2 regions of the Pantoea alfalfae genome follow, and region 1 is predicted to be linked to the other one. Evidence: predicted binding sites of a transcription regulator. Region 1 holds the regulator's gene; the other holds the start of a gene.
What was found. Region 1 encodes PurR, which represses purine synthesis genes. Its sites were predicted from a motif close to CANGCAAACGTTTGCNTG; they were not measured.
Positions count from the first base shown of each region.

Region 2: the regulator PurR is predicted to act here: its motif matches at 1,912-1,929, upstream of K6R05_RS18395 (NCS2 family permease).

Region 1 covers NZ_CP082292.1:2,238,769-2,242,373, forward strand. The annotation lists gene K6R05_RS10435 (C40 family peptidase) at 258-1,067, shown strand; gene cydH (cytochrome bd-I oxidase subunit CydH) at 1,115-1,204, opposite strand; gene purR (HTH-type transcriptional repressor PurR) at 1,486-2,511, shown strand; gene punR (DNA-binding transcriptional activator PunR) at 2,508-3,413, opposite strand; gene punC (purine nucleoside transporter PunC) at 3,521-3,605, shown strand, end outside.
Region 2 covers NZ_CP082292.1:3,960,813-3,964,417, forward strand. The annotation lists gene K6R05_RS18380 (acyltransferase) at 1-258, shown strand, start outside; gene K6R05_RS18385 (GlxA family transcriptional regulator) at 243-1,175, opposite strand; gene yieH (6-phosphogluconate phosphatase) at 1,187-1,846, opposite strand; gene K6R05_RS18395 (NCS2 family permease) at 1,999-3,312, shown strand; gene K6R05_RS18400 (4'-phosphopantetheinyl transferase family protein) at 3,349-3,605, opposite strand, start outside.

The DNA of each region.
Region 1 (3,605 bases):
TCCGCCTCGGGACGCCTGAATGCCTGATTATTAACAGCTGGTAACAGTTTAATAATTCGTAATAATTTCGTTGAGATAAGATGCTGAAAATGTTCATTTTCAGCGCGATTGCATGGGTTGCAAAGATTAATATTAAAAGGCATTACAGTTTTTAAAAGAACTGGACTAGAATGGCCTGGGCACTGATCCTGGATCAGATTAATCTCAACTTTGTCGCGGTGCGTAGTGGCCCTGACAACTTAACTAATCAACGGACTATGCGTTTAATCATTACGCTTTTCATGCTGGCCTTTGCGCAACTGTTTTTCAACGTCGCTGCTGCTTCCCCGCACACGCCGGTGAACGTCAGTACGCATAAAGCAGAAAAAAAGAGTGCGCGCGATGATGAGCGCCGCAAGCGTCGCCAGGTAAAAACGGTGACCAAAAAAACTCGCCTCAGCCCTGTTCAAAAACTCAAAACGAAAAAACAGAAAAAAGTCGAACTCACTGCTAAACAGACGCCTGCTAAGAAGACCTCGCTTAAAACCGCCCGTATCAGCAAAAGCAAAGAAAAAAATAAAGAAAAAAAACGCTATGGTCATCAGCGCCTGCTGAAAACCGCTGAGGTCACCACCAGCGAACCTGGCACGATTAAAATGAGCAAATCACACCGTCAGCGCTACCAGAAAGCGCGAGAAACCGCGATGACGAAGCTGATGGGACAGCTGGGTAAACCGTATCAGTGGGGCGGCACCTCACCACATACTGGTTTCGATTGCAGCGGTCTGGTCTGGTATGCCTATAAAGATCTGGTGAAGTTTAAGATCCCGCGTACCGCTAACGAGATGTATCACCTGCGTGACGCAGCACCGATTAAGCGTGAATCGCTTGAGAAAGGCGATCTGGTCTTCTTCCGCATTAACGGTCGCGGTACGGCGGACCACGTCGGCGTTTACCTGGGCGATGGCAAGTTTATTCAGTCGCCACGTACCGGCAAAGATATTCAGATCAGTGCATTAGGCGAAGATTACTGGCAGCGCCACTATATTGGTGCCCGTCGGGTGATGACGCCGAAAACCATTCGCTGAGCAGCACTACAGTCCGAAAAAAGCCGGGATAATCCCGGCTTTTTTTATTAGTGCAGAATGGCGGTAAAACTGAAAGCCACAATCATCAGCAGACAGCCGACAGTGGTCATTAACGCCAGTTTAAGATCGGTACTCATTGTTTGCTCCTTAGTCACACACTTTGTAGGGATATGGCATTTTCCCACAGGGTCCGGTAAAAATCTCGTTTTATCCGTTCAGCCTTGTTAGAATCTCGCCTTTGTTGCGCAACGCGTGCAACCCTGATTCCGTTTGCGCATCTTTTGAGGCGTTTTTTCTCCGCCAGAAGCCTGTTTACCGGCCAGAAAAGCCGCATTTTTGCGGAAAAAACCCTGAGCAGACGCAAACGTTTAACATTACGCTTATCATAGAGTTAGGTAAGGACTGGAGTCCGATTTTCATGGCAACAATTAAAGATGTGGCGAAACGCGCTGGCGTCTCAACGACCACCGTTTCGCACGTCATCAATAAAACCCGCTTTGTCGCTGAAGAGACGCGCGAGGCGGTCTGGCAGGCAATTAAAGAATTGCACTACTCGCCGAGCGCTGTAGCACGCAGTCTGAAAGTAAACCACACCAAGACGCTGGGTCTGCTTGCCACCTCCAGCGAAGCGCCCTATTTCGCTGAAATTATTGAGGCGGTTGAAAATCACTGTTTTGATAAAGGCTATACGCTGATTCTGGGTAATGCGCATAACGACCTGCAAAAACAGCGCGCCTACCTCAGCATGATGGCGCAGAAGCGTGTCGATGGCCTGCTGGTGATGTGCTCTGAGTATCCGGACGATCTGCTGCAGATGCTGGAAGAGAACCGCAATATCCCGATGGTGGTGATGGACTGGGGCGAATCGCGCGCCGACTTTACCGATACGGTTCTCGATAATGCCTTCCAGGGCGGCTATCTGGCGGGACGCTATCTGATTGAACGCGGACACCGCGATATCGGTGCCATTCCGGGTCAGATGGAGCGCAATACCGGCGGCGGACGCCATGCCGGTTTCCTGAAGGCACTGGAAGAAGCGGGAATTCAGCCGCGCGCGGAGTGGATTGTGCAGGGTGACTTTGAGCCAGAGTCGGGTTATCAGGCGATGCAGCAGATCCTGTCGCAAAAGCAGCGCCCGACCGCCGTCTTCTGCGGCGGCGACATCATGGCGATGGGGGCCATTTGCGCCGCCGACGAGATGGGTCTGCGCGTGCCGCAGGATATTTCGGTAATCGGTTATGACAATGTGCGCAACGCACGCTATTTCGCCCCTGCCCTGACCACGGTGCATCAGCCTAAAGCCCAGTTGGGTGAGAAGGCGCTGGATATGCTGCTCGACCGCATCACCAGTAAGCGCGAAGTGTCACAAACGATTGAAGTCCATCCGACGCTGATTGAGCGCCGTTCAGTGGCCGATGGTCCGTTCCGCGACTATCGCCGCTAATCCTCGCTTAACCACTCCTGATTAAGCGTTTGCGTATCACCCAGATAGCTGAGCAACCAGCCTGTCGCCGGTGATGCGCGATCCTCGGCCCAGCTAACGCAGCAGGGGCTGTCCGGAAATGCTACCGGAAGCGTTAGCTCCACCAGCTCGCCACTGTCGAGCAGTGGCCTGGCCAGATGCCCCGGCACCATCGCCACGCACAAGCCCGCCTGCACGCATTCCAGTCCGGTTTGCCACTCCGGCACCACCAGCCTGCGCTGGTTATCCAGCGTCCATGTCATACGACGCGGCAGTGCGCGTGATGTATCTTCCAGCACCAGGGACGGCCAGCTACGCAGCGTGTCGTCATCTATCTGGCTCGCCTGCGTCAGCGGATGATCGGGCGCGACCACGCAGCGCCAGTTGAGCGTACCCATATCGCGAAACGCAAACCGTCCGCCCACCGGAATTGCCTGTGTGGCCCCAATCGCAACTTCTACCCGGCCATCGGCCAGCGCATCCCAGACACCATTAAAAACTTCATAGCTGATGATCAGCTCCATATCGGGGAAGTGGCGATAGAAATCTTTGACCAGCTGCCGGGTGCGCTGAGGTTTGGCGATACGGTCAACGGCAATGCTGAGCTGCCCGCGCCAGCCATTGGCCAGCTGCTGACACTGCCGCCGTGTAGCAAGCATTTTTTTGATGACGCTGCGCCCTTCCCGGACAAAATGTTCGCCTGCTGGCGTCAGCACCACTTCACGATGCTGGCGTTCGAACAGCGGCACCGCCAGCCAGTTTTCCAGCTGACGCACTGTATAGCTGATGGCAGAAGGTACCCGATGCAGCTCCTGCGCGGCTGCGCTGAAGCTGCCCCCTCGGGCAACCGCGTCAACGACCTCTAATGCATATTCTGACCACATAATCTGCCTTCAAAAATTTTAACAGCAACCGGCAAATATTACCGTTTCACAGCGGCAAACGCACCTTTTACACTCTGCCGCGTTTATCCTGCAAAAATGAGAATGAGATGCTGTCGAATAAAGGATTTATGCCCTATCTTGCCCTGCTGAGCATGCTCGGCTTTTTAGCCACTGACATGTATCTGCCCGCCT
Region 2 (3,605 bases), 1.7 Mb from region 1:
GCGGCGATCAGCCTGCTCATCGTGTTTAAAAACAGCCTGAATCAGCGCACGCTGCCCGGTTTTACCGTGATTGCGCGCTATTCACTGCCGATCTACGGCTTTCATGCGCTGTTCATTCACTATCTGCGCACGCATCACTACGATGATATGTCGCGTCCGTGGCTCGATCTGCCCTGGGTGTTCGGACTGACGCTGGGTGGCAGTCTGCTGCTGGGGATGGCGCTGAAACGGGTCGATACCCGTCACTTTGTCAGCTGATCGGTTTCCCGCTGGCGGGCGCGTCGCAGCTGGCGCGCCGATGAAAATCCCGCCGCCAGCGCTGCTTTCTCAGCGGATTCACCCTGCTGCTGACGCTGGCGCGCCACGCCAACCCGCAGCTGCTCATGGTATTCCCGCACGCTGATCCCCAGATGCTGACGAAACAGCCGCGCCAGATGACGGCTGCTGACGTGGGCGCGCCCGGCCAGCTCGGTCAGCGTCCAGCCATGCTCAGGATGCGCAATCATCAGGTCCTGCGCCCGATGAATGGCCGGATGCAGGTGATTGCGGTAACGCAGCCAGGGTGAAAGCTGCGGGTCGTCACCGGCGCGGCGGAACCAGACCACCATTTCCCGCGCCACGGCCAGCGCTGTTGGCGTATCGCAGAGCTGATTCACCAGATGCAGCGCCAGGTCGATCCCCGCCGTGATGCCCGCGCTGGTCCAGATATTCTCATGCCCGACAAATACCCGGTTCTCCTGCACCTGAGCGCGCGGGGCGACCGCTTTCAGACGGGCAATGACATCATGATGGGTGGTGCAGGGCACGTCATCGAGCATGCCCGCTTGCGCTGCCAGCAACGCACCTGAGCAGACGCAGACCAGCATAAAGGTCTGCGCGCGCAGCGCGGCGTGCTGCCGCATCAGCCAGTCGCGTGCTTCTGTGGCCTGGGGTGTGGAATAACAGATCTGCGAGTCATAGACGCCCGGCACCACCAGCAGGCTCCCGGCGGGCAACTGTTCTGGCAAGGGTTCGATGCCGCCAATGGTCATACCGGTGGAACAGACCACCTCCGGCTGCGGGCCAATGTAGCGCAGCGAAAAGCGATCCCCCGCCAGCTTCAGCGTTTCGGCAGGGCCGGTCAGATCCAGTACCATGACGCCAGGCAGGGTTAAAAACCAGACGGTATGTGTCATGCTGGCCTGCGCTACACCAGATCCCAGCCACGGGCGCGCCACAACGCAGGCAGCTGCGCCATGTCGTCGAAGCGCGTCACCAGCGGATGATCCAGTTCAGGATTGTGCGGATCAGCACAGTAGTAGTAGACCGGGATCCCGGCGGCAATACCGGCGCGGGCGCCCGCTTCGGAGTCATCCACCAGAATGCAGCGCTCAATCGGCACCTGCATCTGTTCCGCCGCGTGGTACATCAGCTCCGGATCGGGCTTCCAGTGCAGAATGTCATAACCGCTATAGAGGTGTTCGGCAAACAGCGGCAGCATGCCGGTTAAGCCCAGCGAGTGCTGCATCTTTTTTACCGTCCCGTTTGAGACCACGCACATCGGCACTTTGATCTGCTCCACTAGCGCTTTCGCACCCGGAATTGGCTGCAGTTGCTGATCGAACAGTCGCGCGACTTCCGCGCGATAAGCTGTCTCCACCTCTTCCATCGGCAGCGACACCTGATGCGCGTCGCCCACGTCACGAATGATGTCGTAGAGTTTGACGCCCTTATACTTTTCAAACATCTGCTGCAGCGACAGCGCCAGACCGTAACGGGCAAACGTGTTGACGTAGGCCTGGGTGCAGAGCAACTCACTGTCCACCAGCGTGCCATCGCAATCAAAAAAGACGCATTCAACTGACATCAGACTCTATCCTTCGATTCAGGGGTGTGCTCCACACTCTACCGCACTCAGCGCAGATTGCGAGACTGGCAATCGGTTGCGAAAAATCATTGTATTGCCCCGGTAAAATCGCCAGGATACGCGCCGATGATTTTTTCTTCTGGATGGATGGCATGAGCAAGCAAGGCGTTTTGCAGCGCATCTTCAGGCTGCAGGAACATGGCACCACGGTGCGCACCGAAGTGATCGCAGGTATCACCACCTTTCTGACGATGGTCTATATCGTCTTCGTCAACCCGCAGATCCTCGGCGTCGCCGGTATGGATACCCAGGCGGTGTTTGTGACCACCTGTCTGATTGCCGCGTTTGGCAGCATTCTGATGGGACTGTTTGCCAATCTGCCGGTGGCGCTGGCCCCCGCAATGGGGCTGAATGCCTTCTTCGCTTTTGTGGTGGTCGGGGCGATGGGCTATTCGTGGCAGGTCGGTATGGGCGCGATTTTCTGGGGTGCGGTCGGCCTGCTGATACTGACCCTGCTGCGGGTTCGCTACTGGATGATTGCCAATATCCCACTGAGCCTGCGCGTTGGCATCACTGCCGGTATCGGCCTGTTTATCGCCATGATGGGGCTGAAGAATGCCGGTATTATCGTGCCGAATCCCGATACGCTCGTGGCCGTGGGTAATCTGACTTCGCACAGCGTGCTGCTGGGCGCACTCGGCTTCTTTATTATCGCCATTCTGGCATCACGCAATATCCACGCGGCGGTGCTGATCTCAATGGTGATCACCACCGCTATTGGCTGGATGCTGGGCGACGTGAAGTTTGTCGGCCTGTTTTCTGCGCCGCCTTCGATTACTTCGGTGGTGGGTCAGGTCGATATCAAAGGTGCGTTTAACATTGGCATGGCGGGCGTCATCTTCTCCTTTATGCTGGTCAATCTGTTCGACTCCTCCGGCACGCTGATTGGCGTTACCGACAAAGCGGGACTGACCGATGAAACCGGCACCTTTCCGCGGATGCAGCAGGCGCTTTATGTCGACAGCATCAGTTCGGTGAGTGGCGCGCTGGCGGGCACGTCTTCCGTGACCGCCTATATCGAGAGCACCTCGGGCGTGGCGATTGGTGGCCGTACCGGTCTGATGGCCGTGGTAACCGGCCTGCTTTTCCTGCTGGTGACCTTCCTGTCACCGCTGGCCGCAATGGTGCCATCCTATGCCGCCGCAGGCGCGCTGATTTACGTTGGCGTGTTAATGACCGCCAGCCTGTCGCGCGTGCGCTGGGATGATCTGACCGAAGCCGTTCCGGCGTTTGTCACCGCCGCCATGATGCCCTTCAGCTTTTCCATCACCGAAGGCATTGCGCTGGGTTTTATCGCTTACTGCGTGATGAAACTGGGCACCGGCCGCTGGCGTGAAATCAGCCCCTGCGTGGTAATTGTTGCGCTGCTGTTTGTGCTGAAGATTGTCTTTATCGACGCGCACTAAGCACAGTCAGAGCCGCAACCCACCGGTTGCGGCTTTTTACATTTGAGGATGCAGATTGCGCTCGCCGGGCAGACTGGTCAGCCGCAGGGCATGAGGCCCGATGTTGGGTTTACCCATCTCGATTTCGCGTAATGCACGCCATTCAAAAGCGTTATCCATCTCCCACAGGTACAGCCGCTGGGTCGCAGACGACAGCGCGCACGACCAGACCAGCATGGGTTCCGCATCACATACCACCTGAATCTCGGGATAGAGTGACGATCGCAGCCGACCGGCACCCGGCAACAGGCGCA